One region of the Pseudomonas sp. 20-5 genome, then DNA from elsewhere that is predicted to be linked to it. Evidence: riboswitches for the same ligand, from Rfam matches in the RefSeq annotation. Region 1 holds a riboswitch; the other holds the start of a gene.
The links. A riboswitch is a leader RNA that binds a small molecule or an ion and turns the genes downstream of it on or off. The one in region 1 is predicted to bind manganese.
Positions count from the first base shown of each region.

Region 2: it holds a riboswitch for manganese, as region 1 does, so the genes downstream of both, mntP (manganese efflux pump MntP) here and AC1RB9_RS24105 (TMEM165/GDT1 family protein) in region 1, are expected to answer to the same signal.

Region 1 covers NZ_CM165584.1:5,231,936-5,236,266, reverse strand. Annotated here, with positions in the region: gene AC1RB9_RS24115 (NAD-dependent epimerase/dehydratase family protein) at 1-1,021, shown strand, start outside; gene AC1RB9_RS24110 (nuclear transport factor 2 family protein) at 1,031-1,474, opposite strand; gene AC1RB9_RS24105 (TMEM165/GDT1 family protein) at 1,591-2,169, opposite strand; yybP-ykoY riboswitch at 2,259-2,383, opposite strand; gene AC1RB9_RS24100 (amino acid permease) at 2,522-3,985, opposite strand; gene AC1RB9_RS24095 (class I SAM-dependent methyltransferase) at 4,080-4,331, opposite strand, start outside.
Region 2 covers NZ_CM165584.1:2,229,601-2,233,931, forward strand. Annotated here, with positions in the region: gene AC1RB9_RS10460 (TonB-dependent receptor) at 1-1,876, opposite strand, end outside; cobalamin riboswitch at 1,976-2,180, opposite strand; yybP-ykoY riboswitch at 2,338-2,506, shown strand; gene mntP (manganese efflux pump MntP) at 2,513-3,082, shown strand; gene AC1RB9_RS10470 (cobalt-precorrin-6A reductase) at 3,136-3,864, opposite strand; gene AC1RB9_RS10475 (cobalt-precorrin-5B (C(1))-methyltransferase) at 3,861-4,331, opposite strand, start outside.

The DNA of each region.
Region 1 (4,331 bases):
CGAACAGCCACTCTCACGCCCTGGAGCTCATGTGAAATACGCCGTACTCGGAGCCACCGGCCTGCTGGGACATCACGCCGCGCGCGCCATCAGGGCCGCCGGTCACGATCTGGTGCTGATCCACCGTCCTTCTTCGCAGATCCAGCGTCTCGCCTATCTGGAGCCCGAGTGCCGGGTCGCCGAGATGCTCGACCACGCCGGCCTGGAACGCGCCCTGCGCGGCCTCGACGGGGTGATCTTCAGCGCCGGCTACTATCCTTCGCGGCCGCGCCGCTGGCAGGAGGAAGTGGCCAGCGCGCTGGGCCAGACCAACCCGTTCTATGCCGCCTGCCTGCAGGCCAGGGTGCCGCGCATCCTCTATGTCGGTTCGGCATATGCCATGCCCCGCCATCCCCAGGGACTACCGGGCCACGAAGGGTTGTTCTACGACAGCCTGCCGAGCGGCAAGAGTTCCTACGTGCTGTGCAAATGGGCGCTCGACGAGCAGGCCCGGGAGCAGGCGCGCAACGGCCTGCCGGTGGTGATCGGGATTCCCGGCATGGTACTCGGCGAACTGGACATCGGCCCGACTACCGGGCGCGTGATCACCGCCATCGGCAATGGCGAGATGACCCACTACGTCGCCGGCCAGCGTAACGTCATCGATGCCGCCGAAGCCGGGCGCGGACTGCTGATGGCCCTTGAGCGCGGGCGTATCGGCGAGCGCTACCTGCTGACCGGGCACAACCTGGAAATGGCCGACCTGACCCGGCGCATCGCCGAGCTGCTCGGCCAGCCTGCGCCGCAGCCGATGTCGATGGCCATGGCTCGCGCGCTGGCCACCCTGGGCCGCTTGCGCTACCGGGTCAGCGGCCAGTTGCCGCTGCTCGACGAAACCGCCATCGAGGTGATGGCTGGCGGGCAGTTCCTCGATGGACGCAAGGCCCGCGAGGAACTCGGCTTCTTCTCCACCACCGCCCTCGACGACACCCTGCTGCGCGCCATCGACTGGTTCCGCGACAACGGCTATTTCAATGCCTAGGACGGTTGGCTAGGGCAGCGTTTTTTCCGCGAAGGGTCGGGTCTGCAGTCCCAGCTGGGCGCGAAAGCTCTCCATGTCGAACATGGTGCACAGCTCCTGCAACTGGCCCTGCGGGTTGAACACCCAGAAGCCCATCGCGGAAATGCTCAGCACCTTGTCGCTGGCCGGATAGCCCAGGGTCGGCCGGACGATGGTGCCGATCAGCGTGCTCCAGGTGAACACCTTGCGTTCCTCGCCGATGCAGTCTTCGACCACGACCTCCAGGTCCGGCATCGCCGTGCGGATGTCCTGCAGCAGGCGGATATAGCCGGCGGTATCCAGGGGACGGCCGATGAACGAGCTTTTGTAGAGGAAATCCTTGCTGTGCAACTGCTCCACCAACGCCATGCGGCCCTTGTTCCAGGACAGCTCGATGTGATGGCGGGCGAGTCGTTTCAGGTCGTGTGAGGGCATCTCCGGCTCTCGAGGGCGAGTGGTGGGGCAGGCATCCGGTGCCTGCCTGAACTGTAGCCGTTCCCATGCATTTTGCATTGGCCGCCCAGCCATCCCGGGCCCGGCGGCGCAGTCCTTCAGAGCCAGCCGGTCAATTGCGCGGCGTGCCAGGCGGCGTACAGGCCAAGTGCGGCGAAGGCGGCCGCGGCCAGGCGGCGGATCAGGGTCAGCGGCAGCTTGTCGGCGGCCAGGTTGCCGATCAGTACCACCGGTACGTTGGCGATCAGCATGCCCAGGGTGGTGCCGATCACCACCAGCCAGAAATGCGGATACTGGGCGGCCAGCATGACCGTGGCGACCTGGGTCTTGTCGCCCATCTCGGCGAGGAAGAACGCGATCAGGGTGGTGAGGAAGGGGCCGTATTTCTTCAGTCCGGACTCTTCGTCGTCGAGCTTGTCCGGTACCAGCGTCCACAGGGCGACGGCGATGAAGGAGGCGGCGAGGATCCAACTGAGGGTGGCTTCCGAGAAGAAGCTGGCGACCCAGGCGCCCACCGCGCCGGCAGCGAAATGGTTGGCCAGGGTGGCGGCGACGATGCCGGCGATGATCGGCCACGGCTTGCGGAAACGCGCCGCGAGCAGGAGTGCCAGCAACTGGGTCTTGTCGCCGATTTCCGCGAGGGCAACGATGAGGGTAGGGACGAACAGCGATTCCATCAGGCTTCCTAAGGGGCGGGTCGACCAATCACCATGACACGCGCCATCTGCCCGCCCCGGGTCAGATCGTGCGTGTCATAGGTCTTGTCAAACCCTTGGCCTGTCTGGGCAGGCTTGGGTCGCGCGCGCCATGGTCTGCGGACCAAGTGTGTTGACGCGTGCCGGGCGAGGCCGGTGCGGCGCTCGCGGGAGACTACTCCCCTAGGACGGGGCGCATTCTGCCCAAGCCGGGCGGCTTGGGCAAGCCCGGGACGGAAACTTTCGTCCGGGAGGGCGGCGAGGGAGCCTGATCGCAAGGAAACGTGCCGGCATCCGCAGCGATCCGCGAGGAATCGCTGGGCGGCAGGGTGAGTCAGGTATTGGTCGGGCTGACGTCCATTTCGTGGTAGCGAACGAAGCGTGCGCGCTTCTTCCAGCGGTATCCCAGCCAGATCGCCAGGAACAGCGGCAGGCTGATATAGGTGGCGAGGAGGCCGATCCAGTCGATGCGCTCGCCCACCAGCGCCTGGTAGTTCTGCCCGAGGGTGATGACCATGCACAGGGCGAAGGCGAACAGCGGCCCGAAGGGGAACAGCTTGGCCCGGTAGGGCAGGTCTTCCAGGCGGCCGCCCTGGGCCAGGTAACCCTTGCGGAAGCGATAGTGGGAGATGGCGATGCCCAGCCAGGCGATGAAGCCGCACATGCCCGAGGTGTTCAGCAGCCATGTGTAGACGGTGCTGTCGCCGAAGGCCGAAGTGAGGAAGCACAGGGCGCCGACCAGGGTAGTGGCGTACAGCGCGTTGCGTGGCACGCCGCTGCGCGAGACGCGGGAGAACAGGCGCGGTGCCTTGCCCTCGAGGGCGAGGTTGTAGAGCATCCGGGTCGAGGCGTACATGCCGGAGTTGCCGGCGGAGAGGATCGCCGAGAGGATCACCGCGTTCATCACCCCGGCCGCCGCGGCGAAGCCGGCGCGCTCGAAGAGCAGGGTGAAGGGCGACACGCTGATGTCGCTGGCATCGTTCTTCAGCAGGTTCGGGTCGGTGTAGGGAATCAGCATGCCGATCACGAAGATCGCCAGGATGTAGAACATCAGGATGCGCCAGAACACCTGGCGAATGGCGATCGGGATGTTCTTCCGCGGATTTTCCGATTCACCGGCGGCGATGCCGATCAGTTCGGTGCCCTGGAACGAGAAGCCGGCGATCATCGCCACCCCGACCATCGCCTGGAAGCCGCCGACGAAGGGCGCGTCGCCCATGGTGAAGTTGCTGAAGCCGGGCGACTCTACGCCATGCATGATGCCGAAGATGGTCGCCAGGCCGACGCCGATGAAGATCACCACCGTGACTACCTTGATCAGGGCGAACCAGAATTCGCTCTCGCCGAAGCCGCGCGCGGAAATCACGTTGAGGCCGAACATGATGCCCAGGAAGATCGCGCTCCAGTAGATGCCCGGCACCTCGGGGAACCAGAAACTCATCACCAGTTGCGCTGCCACCAGCTCCGCGGCGATGGTCACCGCCCAGTTGTACCAGTAGTTCCAGCCGAGGGCGAAACCGAAGCCATCTTCGACGAACCGGCTGCCATAGGTGCAGAACGAGCCGGAAACGGGCATGTAGGCGGCCATCTCGCCGAGACTGGTCATGAGGAAGTACACCATCAGCCCGATCAGTGCGTAGGAAAGCAGCGCACCGCCGGGCCCGGCGGTGGCCACTGTGGCCCCGGAGGCGACGAACAGCCCGGTGCCGATGGAGCCGCCGATGGCGATCATGTTCAGGTGGCGCGGCTTGAGCACCCGCCGCAATTGCTGGCCCTGGCTGGCGTTCAGGTCAGTCATCGGCGGCCTCCCGGCGGGTGGCCACGGAAGGGTCTGGCTGCGGGCGTGCGGGCAGGGAGAGGAAAAGCTTCATTCACAGGGTTCCAGGCAGAAATCAGGAGCGACGGGCGGAGTAGATGCGGAAACCGTCGCCTTCGGCGAGTGTCCGGCAGGGGCCGAGGTGGCGTTCGATCAATGGCGGGTACTTCAGGAAGCTGTTGGCGACCAGGCGCAGTTCGCCGCCCGGCGCCAGGTGCTCGGCGGCGCGTTGCAGCAGGCGCTCGGAGGCCTGGTAGTCGGTGTGCACGCCCTGGTGGAAGGGCGGGTTGCTGACGATCGCGGCGAGTTCGCGCGGCGCGCCGTCGAT
Region 2 (4,331 bases), 3.0 Mb from region 1:
TGGCGGTGCGCCGTGGCACGTTCCTGGGGCGGTTGCCGTTGCGCGAGTAGGTCTGCCCGTCGATCGTTTCGTCGAAGTCGTCGTATTCGGCACGCACCAGCGCGGCGTTCGCCGACAGCCGCCAGTCCTGGGCCAGGTTCAGTTCCAGGCTGGCCTCCAGGCCGTCCGAACTCTGCTGGCCGACCTGCTGCGCGTCGTGCGGCGGCAGCGGGTTGGCGCTGAGCAGCTTCTTCTTGACGATATGGTAGGCGGCCAGGGTCCATTCGCCGCGACCGTCCGGGAACAGCTGCTTGAGGCCGACCTCGGTCTGCTTCGAGTGGGTCAGGTCCATCTGCTGCTGGGCCGCGTTGAGGGTGATCAGGTTGCTCACACCGTCCTCGCTGGTGGAGTACTGGCCGTACAGCGACAGTTCCGGGGTCAGCGCGAAGACCATCCCGGCGCGCCAGTTGCCGCCCTGCAGGCTGCGGTCGCTGCGGGTGCCGGCGCGCAGGTCGTCGCGGTCGATATGGTTCTGGTCGCGGCGCACCCCGGTCACCAGCGACAGGCGCTCGTTGAGCTGCAGGCGGTTCTCGGCGAACAGGGCGAAGGTGCGGGTCTGGCTGCGCGAGTGCGGCCGGTAGGGCGAGCGGCTTTCGAAGTAGCCGGGCGCGGGATGCCAGGGGTCGATGTAGTCGCCGCCGACATCGGTATAGGGCGAGTTGTTGCTCAGGCGGAAGCGGATGCGGTTGTACTCGGCGCCGACCAGGGTGCGGCTGTCGAGGCCGAACAGGGCGTGCTGGAAGGCGAAGGTCTGGCGGTCGCCGATCTGCTCCTGCTCGTGGCTGATGCGCAGGTAGTCCCTGCGCAACAGCTCTTCGCGCGGGACGTCCCATTCGTAGGTTTCGGCGTTGCGCCAGTGGCGGCGGGCCTTGATGTAGTACAACTGGTTGCTCGCGGTGACGCTGTCGGAAAGGCTCCAGTCGCTGGTCAGGCGGGTCCACTGGTCGTTGTAGCGCTGCACGTCGTTGCGCACGTTGTAGTTCTTCTCGCGCAGGCGCTTGTGGTACTTGCCGCCGACCAGCGGGGTGCCGAAGTCGTTCATCGGCTCCTGGTCGCCATAGTCGTGGGCGAGGGTGAAGGCCAGATCGTCGCTGGCCTGCCAGCGCAGCGCCGCGCTGATGCCCAGGTTGCGCGAGTCGCCACGGTCGATCCAGCCGTGGCTCTGCTGCTGGTTCAGGTTGAGCCGGTAGCTGAGGCTGTCGGTCAGCGAGCCGCCGCTGTCCAGGGCCAACTGGCGGTTGTCGTAGGAGCCGTAGCCGAGGCGCAGGTGGTTGCGGATCTCGCCGGCGAAAGGCTTCTTCGGCACCACGTTGATCACCGCGCCGGTGGCGCCTTCGCCGTACAGCACCGAGGCCGGGCCGCGGATCACGTCGATGCGCTCGACCATCCACGGATCGCTGGGGAAGTTCACCGTGCCCATGCCGGTGTACAGGCGCGTGCCGTCGAACAGTTGCATCACCGATGCGTGGCCGCTGAAGCCGCGCGCCGAGAGGCCGGTACCGCCATCTCCTGGGGTGCCGATGAAGCTGATGCCGGGGCTGCGGGTGACGGCGGCCTGGACGCTGGGGTTGTTGCGCCGGCGAACTTCCTCGCCGCTGATGCTGCTGGTGCTCGCCGGGGTGTCCAGGGCGCTGAGGCCCAGGCGCGAACCGGCACTGACCGGCGTGGCGAGATCGATGTGGTCGAGTTCGGCGGGGTCCTGGCGAACGCTGACCAACTGGCTGGGCAGGGCGAGGGCGGCTTCCTCGGTTTCGGCGAGGGCGGGCGGTACCAGCAGCAGGCTGGTGGATAGGCCGAGGGCGAAAGGCTCGGTGCGCAAACGGCTGAAGCGGGGCATGGGCGTTCCATCTCATGACCGGGCAGGACGGAACGCGCAGGAAATCGCAGGCGCGACAGCGCCTCGAACAACCGGCTCGCTCCCGCCCACCGCGGGTGTGCCAACAGGGCGTTGCAGGCCGGTCTCCGGGCTTGCGAGGGTCGTGAAATCCTCGCCTTCCCATGCTGGAGCACAGTGGCCTGAAGAGGATTTCGCTCGCTTACCGTTGCGGGGGCAGCGCCGGACTGATCACTGAAGTGACGCACCGGCTTCCCGTTTCACCTCCTGCGCGGCGGCAGGAGGCACCTGGAACGGGCCGGATGGGAACATCCGCACCGTTTCCAGTCAAGCCTTGAACGATCTGGATTGAATAAAATGTTATACTATAACAATTCGCTTGTGCAGTCTTTCTTCGCCGGACCCCACGCCCTGGCGCAGCTTCCCGGGTCATCACATTTTCTTCACGCCGGCCTGCTATGCTGCCGGCCTTCCTTGGGGAGTAGCCTGCCGTCACCCGTTGACGGCGCGCTGGTCAACATTCTTGGCAACCCGCCATGGCCAGCGCATCCAACCGGATTGGTGAGACCAACGACATTCCTGCGCCAAAGCCGGGCCGCGGGGTCATGTCGTTGACTCATGCCCGGCTGGAGTATCCGCGTGAATCCCGTTTCCCTGATCTTCCTCGCCTTCGCCATGTCCACCGATGCCTTCGCCGCGGCCATCGGCAAGGGCTCCAGCCTGGATCGGCCGCGCCTGTCGGAGGCGCTGCGCACCGGGATAATCTTCGGCGTGATCGAGGCCATCACCCCTCTGGTCGGCTGGCTGCTTGGCCAGGCCGCCAGCCAGTTCGTCGCCGACTGGGACCACTGGATCGCCTTCGTCCTGCTGGTGCTGCTCGGCCTGCACATGATCCACAACGGCCTGCGCGCGGATCATGCGACGGAACAGGAAAAGCCCGGCCAGCATTCGTTCTGGATTCTCGCGGTGACGGCGCTGGCCACCAGCATCGACGCGCTGGCGGTGGGCGTCGGCCTGGCCTTCGTCGACGTCAACATCTTCCTCGCCGCTGGCGCCATCGGCCTGGCCACCATGACCATGGTCACCCTCGGCACCATGCTCGGCCGGGCGCTCGGCGCAGTGACCGGCAAGCGCGCGGAGATGGTCGGCGGGGTGGTGCTGATCCTGGTCGGTGCGACCATTCTCTACGAGCATCTCTGCGCGGCGTGAGCGGCGCCGGAGACGGGGCGGGACAGGTCGCGGCGAGTGGGTGGGCGTTCGCTTCAGGCGCTTTCCCAATCGCGGATTGCCGCCAGCAGCGCCTCGCCGTCGGCGAACTCGCGGTCCGCCGGCGGCAGCGCCGGACGTGCCAGGACCAGCACCGGCAGGCCCATTTCCCGCGCCACCTGGAGCTTCGGCTCGGTGGCCTGGCTACCGCTGTTCTTGCTCACCAGCACGTCGCAGGCGAGGCGCTCGAACAACGCCCGTTCGCCATCCAGGCTGAACGGCCCGCGCGCGCCGATCACCTCGGCGCGCGGCGCGGCCGGCTGGCCTTGCAGGCAGCGCACGGTCCAGTGCTGGTGCGGCGGGACCTGGCCGAGATGCTCCAGCGGTTCGCGGCCGAGGGTGAACAGCGGACGGCGGAAGGGTGCGAGGGCGGCGATCAGCTCGCGCCAGTCGGCTACCTCGCGCCAGTCGTCGCCGGGCCCGGCCTGCCAGCCGGGCCGGCGCAGCGCCCAGCAGGGCACTCCGGCCAGTCGCGCGGCGCGCACGGCGTTCTGGCTGATCCGTGCGGCGTAGGGGTGGGTGGCGTCCACCAGCAGGTCGAAGCCCTGCTCGTCGATGAACGCCGCCAGCCCTTCGGCGCCGCCGTAGCCGCCGACCCGGACCCGGCAGGCCAGGTCGCCGGGCACCTTGCCCAGCCCGGCGAGGCTGTAGAGATGCGCCGGACCGAGCCGGCGGGCGAGGGCCAGGGCCTCACCGATCCCGCCGAGCAGCAACAGGCGCTTCATCGGCGCTCCTCGCAGGCCTGGCCGACCAGGTTGCCCTGGCGGTCGATGGCGAAGACTTCCAGCGCCACCTCGGTGGGCACGATGCCGCGGGCGAAGCGCAGGGCGTGGGCGCAGACCGCATCGCCCAGGGCCACGCCTTCGGCGTGTGCCTGGGCCAGCGCCTGCTGGCTGGTGTTGGCGGCGCGCATGCTGTCCTGTAGCGCGGTGCTGGCACCGAGCGCGGCGGCCCAGCCGGCCAATTGCGGCAGGTCGATACTGGAGTGGCGGCTGTGCAGGTCGAGGTGGCCGCCGGCGAGCTTGCTGATCTTGCCGAAGCCGCCGCACAGGCTGAGTTTTTCCACCGGTGCCTTGCGCAGGTGCTTGAGCACCGCGCCGGCGAAGTCGCCCATCTCGATCAGGGCGATCTCCGGCAGTGCATAGCGCCGGCGCATGGCGTCCTCGCTGGCGTTGCCGGTACAGGCGGCGAT